Regions from separate parts of the Streptomyces sp. NPDC049813 genome, predicted to be linked through region 2. Evidence: riboswitches for the same ligand, from Rfam matches in the RefSeq annotation. Region 2 holds a riboswitch; the other holds the start of a gene.
What was found. A riboswitch is a leader RNA that binds a small molecule or an ion and turns the genes downstream of it on or off. The one in region 2 is predicted to bind glycine.
Positions count from the first base shown of each region.

Region 1: another riboswitch for glycine. It lies ahead of gcvT (glycine cleavage system aminomethyltransferase GcvT); the one in region 2 lies ahead of gcvP (aminomethyl-transferring glycine dehydrogenase).

Region 1 covers NZ_JBITLI010000013.1:221,430-225,835, reverse strand. Annotated here, with positions in the region: gene glyA (serine hydroxymethyltransferase) at 1-510, opposite strand, end outside; gene gcvH (glycine cleavage system protein GcvH) at 517-894, opposite strand; gene gcvT (glycine cleavage system aminomethyltransferase GcvT) at 959-2,071, opposite strand; glycine riboswitch at 2,242-2,341, opposite strand; gene ACIBW6_RS25675 (AAA family ATPase) at 2,477-3,139, shown strand; gene ACIBW6_RS25670 (enhanced serine sensitivity protein SseB) at 3,189-3,965, shown strand; gene ACIBW6_RS25665 (enhanced serine sensitivity protein SseB C-terminal domain-containing protein) at 4,081-4,406, shown strand, end outside.
Region 2 covers NZ_JBITLI010000028.1:30,119-34,524, reverse strand. Annotated here, with positions in the region: gene ACIBW6_RS34550 (DNA polymerase IV) at 1-1,319, shown strand, start outside; gene ACIBW6_RS34545 (PRC-barrel domain-containing protein) at 1,368-1,766, opposite strand; glycine riboswitch at 1,881-1,975, shown strand; gene gcvP (aminomethyl-transferring glycine dehydrogenase) at 2,159-4,406, shown strand, end outside.

The sequences.
Region 1 (4,406 bases), on a different contig from region 2:
CGGGCGGTGCTCCTTGGCGAGCCGCTCGACCTCGGCCATGTCGACCAGGCCGGCGTCGTCGACGTGGTACGGGACCACCTCGAACTGCTTGCCGGAGAAGTTGAGCCGCATGCCGTGCGTCAGGTGGCCGCCGTGCGCCAGGTCCAGGCCGAGGATCGTGTCGCCGGGCTTGGCGAGCGCGAAGAGGGCGGCCTGGTTCGCGGAGGCGCCCGAGTGCGGCTGCACGTTGGCGTACTCGGCGCCGAACAGCTCCTTGACCCGGTCGATGGCGATCTGCTCGGTGACGTCGACGTGCTCGCAGCCGCCGTAGTAGCGGCGGCCGGGGTAGCCCTCGGCGTACTTGTTGGTGAGGACCGAGCCCTGCGCCTCCATGACGGCGACCGGCGCGAAGTTCTCCGAGGCGATCATTTCCAGGGTCGACTGCTGGCGGCGCAGCTCGGCGTCGACGGCCTCGGCCACGTCCGGGTCGAGCTCGTGCAGGGACTGGTTCATTGCGGACTTGTCGGTCATATCGGGTCAGCTCCCGGAGAACTCGGTGTACTCGTCGGCGGAGAGCAGGTCCTTCGGCTCCTCGGAGACGCGGACCTTGAAGAGCCAGCCGCCCTCGAAGGGCTCCGAGTTCACCAGCGACGGGTCGTCGACGACGTCCTGGTTGGCCTCGGTGACCTCGCCCGAGACCGGGGAGTACAGGTCGGAGACCGACTTGGTGGACTCCAGCTCGCCGCAGGTCTCGCCCGCGGTGATGCTGTCGCCGACCTCGGGGAGCTGGACGAACACGATGTCACCGAGCGCGTTGGCCGCGTGCTCCGTGATGCCGACCGTGGCGACGCCGTCCTCGACGGCCGACAGCCACTCGTGCTCCTTGCTGTAACGCAGCTGCTGGGGGTTGCTCATGAGGCGAATTCTCCTGTACGCGGGAGGGTGCTGATGACAGTGGGGGAGTGCGGGTGCGGACACGTCACTTCTGGCGCTTGTAGAACGGCAGCGCCACGACCTCGTACGGCTCGTGCGTACCGCGGATGTCGACGCCCACACCCGCCGTACCCGGCGCGGCGTGCGCGGCGTCCACGTACGCCATGGCGAGGGGCTTGCCCAGGGTCGGGGAGGGCGCGCCGGAGGTGACCTCGCCGATCACCTGTCCGCCGTGGACGACCGGCATGCCCGCGCGCGGGACGCGGCGGCCCTCGGCGATCAGGCCGACGAGCTTGCGGGGCGGGGCGCTCTCGGCGCGCTCCGCGGCGGCCGCCAGGGCCTCGCGGCCCACGAAGTCGCCGTCCTTCTCGAACTTCACGACCCGGCCGAGCCCCGCGTCGAACGGCGTCAGCTCCGTGGTCAGCTCGTGCCCGTACAGCGGCATGCCCGCCTCCAGGCGCAGCGTGTCGCGGCAGGACAGGCCGCACGGGACGAGGCCGTACTCGGCGCCCGCCTCGGTCAGGGCCTGCCAGAGCTTCTCCGCGTCGGCGGGCGCGACGAACAGCTCGAAGCCGTCCTCGCCGGTGTAGCCGGTGCGCGCGATGAGCGCCTCGACCCCGGCGACGGTGCCGGGCAGCCCGGCGTAGTACTTCAGCCCGTCCAGGTCGGCGTCGGTGACGGACTTCACGATCGCGGCGGAGTGCGGACCCTGCACGGCGAGCAGCGCGTACCCGTCGCGGTCGTCGCGGACCTCGGCGTCGAAGCCGGCGGCGCGCTCGGTCAGGGCGTCGAGCACGGTCTGCGCGTTGCCCGCGTTGGCGACGACCATGTACACGGTCTCGGCGAGGCGGTAGACGATCAGGTCGTCGAGGATGCCGCCGTCGGCCCGGCAGATCATCGTGTAGCGGGCGCGGCCCACGCCGACCGTGGCGATGTTGCCGACCAGCGCGAAGTTCAGCAGGGTCGCCGCGTCCGCGCCGGTCACCGTGATCTCGCCCATGTGGGAGAGGTCGAAGAGCCCGGCCCGCGTCCGCACGGCCTGGTGCTCCTCGCGCTCGCTGGCGTAGCGCAGCGGCATGTCCCAGCCCGCGAAGTCGGTCATGGTGGCGCCCAGCGAGCGGTGCAGGGCGTCCAGGGCGGTCGTACGAGGCGTACTCATGGCGGTGCTCCCGGGCGTGACGGCGATGGCGAGGGGTCCCCCGTGGCGGAGGCCTCCCCATCTGTCATCGGAACCTGAGAGGTTCGCCCCGACCACACGTACTGCTGGTCACGGCTTGCACCTTGGGTGGGGCCGCCGTACTGGACGGAAGGCCCGCTTTTCAGATGTGCCTCGCCCGCGCGGTACGGGGCCTGAGAGATTCAAGGGAGGAACTTGCTCCTTCGGCGTCCGGGTCCACCTACGTGTCCGGAACTCTCCCGCGCGGATTCAAGCGGCCGGTATGCGGTTGTGTGCCTGCGGCGCGCACATCATTGCATGCCCGCGGAACGGGGAAACCCCACGGCGGGCATTACCTTCTCTTTACACTTGGCGGGCAAGAGGTGGGTGGGCGGCAGGGGGAGGACGATCACGGTGCGCAAGGCCATCGCGGGGGCGTACACGACGACGGCACCGGCCGCGGCCGCGGCGGTGCCCCGGGTCCGGGTCCCCCGGCAGCGTTCGGTGCGGGACCTGCGGGGGCGGAGCGGCCGCACCCCGCGGCTCATCGCCTTCGCCGCCGGCGACCTCGTCGTGCTCTCCGGACTGCCCGGCAGCGGCAAGTCCACGCTGATGCGCCGGGCCGTCACGGTCGTGCGCGTCGACTCCCAGGACACCCGCGAGCGCTGGGCCGCCCGGCTGCCGCGCGCCGTGCCCTACGTCCTCTACCGGCCGCTGGTCCGCGTCGCGCACTACGCCGGCCTGCGCCGGGCGATGCGCTCCGGCGCCAGCGTCGTCGTCCACGACTGCGGCACCCAGGCCTGGGTGCGCCGCTGGGTGACCCGCGCGGCCCGGCGCCGCGGCGCCGCCGTCCACCTGCTGCTCCTCGACGTGCCGCCGGACACGGCCCGCGCCGGCCAGCGGGAGCGGGGCCGGGGCGTGTCGCGCTACGCCTTCGCCCGGCACCGGCGGGCGGTGGGCGCGCTGGTGACGTCGACGGAGCGGGGCGAGCTGCCCGTCGGCATCGCATCGGCGGTGCTCCTGGACCGCGCGGCCACCGACGCGCTCGGCGGGATCGCCTTCCGGGAGTGATCCGGCCGCACCCCGGCCGGGGCGGCCCCAGGCGTTATCGTCGGCGGCTATGGAACACCCGGCATTTCACGAGGCTGCGCACCCCCATCCGGTCCAGGGCTGGCCGGCGAACGAGCTGGAGGAGGTCCTCGCCGCCTCGGTCGGCGTCGCGGGCGCGGGCGGCCGCATCGTCGAGGTCCTCGGCCGCAGCCCGATCTGGATACCCCTGCCCAGGGGCGGCAGCACCGACAGCCGCGACCTCGACCTGCCGACCATGGAGATCGACGGCCAGGTCTACGTCCCCGTGTTCAGCTCCGAGCAGCAGTTCATGCAGGTCACCGGCGGCCGGATGAGCTGCACGGTGGCCCCCGCCGTCGAGTTCGCGCGCGGCCTGCCCGCCCAGGTCGGCCTCGCCCTCAACCCGGACGGCGCCGTGGGCATCCCGCTGCCCCCGCCCGGCGTCGCCGAACTGGCCCGCGGCGGCCGCGGCCCGCTGGACGGGCCGGGCAGCGGCGGCCGCGTCGTGCTCAGCGAACCCGACTGGCAGCAGGATCCGGTCGACTTCCTCGCGGCGGTGCGCGAGGAGTTCGAGGCGACCGGCACCGTGCTCAGTGCGCACCGCTGCCTCGCCTCCGTGGAGGACGCGGCGCCCTCCCTCTTCGTCGGGGTCCGGCTCACCGCGTGGGAGGGCGCCGCGCGCGACCTCCCGCTGGACGCGCTGGGCCGCGCCCTCGGCCGGGCCCCGGCCGCCTGGCCGGTGAACCTGGTCTTCCTCGACGTCACGCAGGACCCGGTCGCCGACTTCCTGCGCACCCGCGTCCGCCCGTTCTATGTACGGGAACGGTGACGCCGTCCGTCAAGTCGGTGTCAGGAACGCCGCTTAAGCTGGTTTCATGACGTGACCGGGCGGCATCGCCCCCGGCCAGGTGCGGGACACAAAGGTTCAGAAGGGGCGGTTACGGGTGAGTGCGTCGGGCACGGCCGCGGCCGGACAGGTCGAGCACATGCTGCGCCAGGTGACCCCCGGGCGCTATGACGCGTACGAGGAGCTCCTCGCGGCCCTCGCCACCGGCCAGGTCTGGATGCTGCTCTGGCACGGCCAGGCCGGCTCGCCCGACGCCCAGTACGGCCAGATGGACGTGGACGGCTTCTCGTACGCCCCCTGCGTCACCTCCGCGCAGGAGCTCTCCGCCTCCGGCTGGTCCCGCGCCTACGAGGTGGTCGGCGGGGTCGACGCGGCCCGCACCCTCTACCCCGACCACTACGGCCTGTGGCTCAATCCGCACGC
Region 2 (4,406 bases):
CGGCCAAGCCGAGCCTGCGCGGGAAGGCGGTCGTCGTCGGCGGGCTCGGACCGCGAGGTGTCGTGGCGACCGCGTCGTACGAGGCGCGCAGGTTCGGGGTGCACTCGGCGATGCCGATGGGCCAGGCGCGGCGGCTCGCCCCCCATGCGGCGTACCTCGTGCCGCGGTTCCGGCTGTACCGGGAGATCAGCGAGCAGGTGATGGGGCTGCTGCGGGGGCTCTCGCCGCTGGTGGAGCCGCTGAGCCTGGACGAGGCGTTCGTCGATCTGGAGGCCGGTGAGGTGGCCTGGGACGAGGCGTCCGCGGAGGCCGTGGGGCACCGGCTGCGGGCGGACATCCGGCGGGTGACCGGCCTGACCGGGTCCGTGGGGCTCGCCGCCTCCAAGATGCTGGCGAAGATCGCGTCGGAGGAGGCCAAGCCGGACGGTCTCGTGCTGATCCGGCCGGGGACCGAGCGGGGGCTGCTCGGGCCGAAGTCCGTGCGCATCCTGCCCGGGGTCGGGCCGGCCACCGGGGACCACCTGCGGCGGGCCGGGATCCTCACGGTCGCGGAGATCGCCGGGGCGGGCGAGGACGAGCTGGTGCGGCTGCTGGGGAAGTCGCACGGGGCGCACCTGTACGCGATGGCGCTGGCCCACGACGACCGGCCCGTCGTCGCCGAGCGGGACTCCAAGTCGGTCTCGGTCGAGGACACGTACGACGTGGACATCCACGAGCGGGTGCGGGTCCGTGCGGAGGTCCAGCGGCTGGCCGACCGCTGCGTGGAGCGGCTGCGGGCGGCCGAGCGGTCGGGGCGGACCGTGGTCCTCAAGGTGCGGCGCTACGACTTCTCCACTCTGACGCGCTCCGAGACGCTGCGTGGGCCCACGGACGACCCGGGAGTGGTGCGGGAGGCCGCCGCGCGGCTGCTGGAGTCCGTCGACACGACCGGCGGGGTGCGGCTGCTCGGGGTCGGGGTGAGCGGCCTCGCCGACTACACGCAGGAGGACCTCTTCGCGCAGGCCGCAGCCGCGGAGGAGGACCGGCCCGCGGGGGAGGCCGTCGGGGCGGGGGAGGAGCCGGTCGCGGCCGTCGAGGTGGCCGCCGAGCCGGTGCCCGAGCGGCGGTGGATGGCGGGGCACGATGTCCGCCATGCCGAATACGGGCCGGGGTGGGTGCAGGGCAGCGGGCTCGGGCGGGTGACCGTGCGGTTCGAGACGCCGTACGCGGCGGGGCCCGGGCGGGTGCGGACGTTTCTCGTCGATGATCCGTCGCTGGAACCCGGGGAGCCCTTGCCGCTGGTCGAACCGGGCGCCGGCCGCGGCGAGGCGGAGGCGTAGAGCAGGTGCGGGCGCCGCTGACACGGGGCTCCGCCCCGGACCCGCTCCTCAATCGCCGGAGGGGCTCGGCTCGGTCGGCTCCGTGCCCGCGATGCGGCCGAACAGGACGTCGGGTGTCTCCGGTGCCCCCGGGGACGGCAGGGCCAGGCCGTAGTGGTGGTAGAGCTGGAGCTCCTGCTCGGGCGAGAGGTGGCGGCCCACGCCGAAATCGGGGGAGTCCTTGACCAGGGCGCGTTCGAAGGGGACGCGGAGGGTGCCGTCGACCAGTTCGCTGGGGGCCAGCGGGATGAAGGCGTCGCGGCTGAAGAGGCCGGTGCGTATCGCCGCCCACTCCGGTACACCCGTGGCGTCGTCGAGGTAGACCTCGTCGATCGTGCCGAGTCTGCTTCCGGTGCGGTCGAACGCCTTGCGGCCGATCAAGGTGCGCGGATCGATGTCGGTCTGCACGGGCCCTCCCGGAGGTCGCAACTCGTTTGTAAGCACTACGAAAGAGCACATTGGGGAAGGCGGCCACTCGAGGGATTCCCCGATGACGCCGCTGGTAGGCTGGCAAACGGCTGCTGACCCCGTGCGGGAGAGTCTCCGGAAGTCGTCGGAGGCGCCGAAGGAGCAAATCCTCCCCGGAATCTCTCAGGCCCCTGTACCGCACGGACGAGGTCACTCTGGAAAGCAGGGCGGGTGCACGTAGTCCGCCCTCACCGACGGTGAAAGCCGGCGCGCCGCGCGATCGTGCGGGCGGGCCGGTGAAGCTCTCAGGTTGAGATGACAGAGGGGGAGGCCGTCCGGGCACCCACGCCGTGGTGCCCCTCGCAGGTCGCACTGACCAGGAGGCCTCCGCAATGACCGCCAACCGTACTCCGCTCTCCGCGCTGGAGCAGGGCATCCCCTTCGAGCAGCGCCACATCGGTCCGGATGACGCCGCGCAGGCCAAGATGCTCGCGCAGGTCGGCTACGGCTCGCTCGACGAGCTGACGGCGGCCGCGGTGCCGGACGTGATCAAGAGCGCCGAGGCGCTGGAGCTGCCCGCCGCAAGGACCGAGGCCGAGGTCCTCGCCGAGCTGCGCGCCCTCGCCGACCGCAACGAGGTGCTCGGCTCGATGATCGGGCTCGGGTACTACGGGACGTTCACCCCGCCCGTCATCCTGCGCAACGTCATGGAGAACCCGTCCTGGTACACGGCCTACACGCCGTACCAGCCGGAGATCTCGCAGGGCCGCCTCGAAGCCCTGCTCAACTTCCAGACCATGGTCGCCGAGCTGACCGGGCTGCCGACCTCCGGCGCCTCCCTGCTCGACGAGGGCACCGCGGCCGCCGAGGCGATGGCGCTGTCGCGGCGCGTCGGCAAGGTCAAGGACGGCGTCTACCTCGTGGACGCCGACGCGCTGCCGCAGACCCGCGCGGTCATAGAGACCCGCGCCGAGCCGACCGGTGTGGAGATCGTCGTCGCCGACCTGGGCGACGGCATCCCCGCCGAGGTCGCCGAGCGCGGCGTCGTGGGCGTGCTCCTCCAGTACCCGGGCGCCTCCGGTGCCGTGCGGGACATCAAGCCCGTGATCGACCAGGCGCACGAGCTGGGCGCCGTCGTCACCGTCGCCGCCGACCTGCTCGCCCTCACGCTGCTGACCTCGCCCGGCGAGCTCGGCGCGGACATCGCCGTCGGCACCACCCAGCGCTTCGGCGTCCCGATGGGCTTCGGCGGCCCGCACGCCGGTTACATGGCCGTACGGGAGAAGTTCGCGCGGTCCCTGCCCGGGCGGCTCGTCGGCGTCTCCGTCGACGCCGACGGCAACAAGGCGTACCGCCTCGCCCTGCAGACGCGGGAGCAGCACATCCGTCGCGAGAAGGCGACGAGCAACATCTGCACGGCGCAGGTGCTCCTCGCCGTCATGGCCGGCATGTACGCCGTCTACCACGGGCCGGACGGCCTGCGCTCCATCGCGCGCCGCACCCACCGCTACGCCACGCTGCTCGCCGCCGGTCTGACCGCGGGCGGCGCCGAGGTCGTGCACGGGACGTACTTCGACACCGTGACGGTCCGGGTGCCGGGCACGGCCGCCCAGGTCGTCCGCGCCGCCCGGGAGGGCGGGGTGAACGTGCGCCTGGTCGACGCCGACCACGTGTCGGTCGCCTGCGACGAGACCACCACGCGTGACCGGCTCCACGTCGTGTGGAGCGCGTTCGGCGTCGAGGCCGACATCGAGGCGCTGGACGCCGCGACGGCGGACGTGCTCTCCGGTGCGGCGCTGCGCACCGACGAGATCCTGACGCACCCCGTCTTCCACCAGTACCGCTCCGAGACCGCGATGCTGCGTTACCTGCGCAGGCTCGCCGACCGCGACTACGCGCTCGACCGCGGCATGATCCCGCTGGGGTCCTGCACGATGAAGCTGAACGCGACGACGGAGATGGAGCCGGTCACCTGGCCCGAGTTCGGGCAGCTGCACCCCTTCGTGCCGGCCGAGCAGGCGCAGGGCTACCTCACGCTCATCACCGAGCTGGAGGAGCGGCTCGCCGAGGTCACCGGGTACGACAAGGTCTCGCTCCAGCCGAACGCGGGGTCGCAGGGCGAGCTGGCCGGGCTGCTGGCCGTGCGCGGCTACCACCGGGCCAACGGGGACGCGCAGCGGACCGTCTGCCTCATCCCGTCGTCGGCCCACGGCACGAACGCGGCGAGCGCCGTGATGGCCGGGATGAAGGTCGTCGTCGTGAAGACCGCCGACGACGGCGAGATCGACGTCGCGGACCTCCGCGCCAAGATCGAGCAGCACGCGGAGCAGCTCGCCGTCCTCATGATCACGTACCCGTCGACGCACGGCGTCTTCGAGGAGCACGTCGCCGACATCTGCGCCGCCGTGCACGACGCCGGCGGCCAGGTGTACGTCGACGGCGCGAACCTCAACGCGCTGGTGGGCCTGGCCAAGCCGGGGCACTTCGGCGGCGACGTGTCGCACCTGAACCTGCACAAGACGTTCTGCATCCCGCACGGCGGCGGCGGCCCCGGTGTCGGCCCGGTCGGGGTGCGCGCGCACCTCGCCCCGTACCTGCCGAACCACCCGATGCAGCCGGCCGCGGGACCGGAGACCGGTG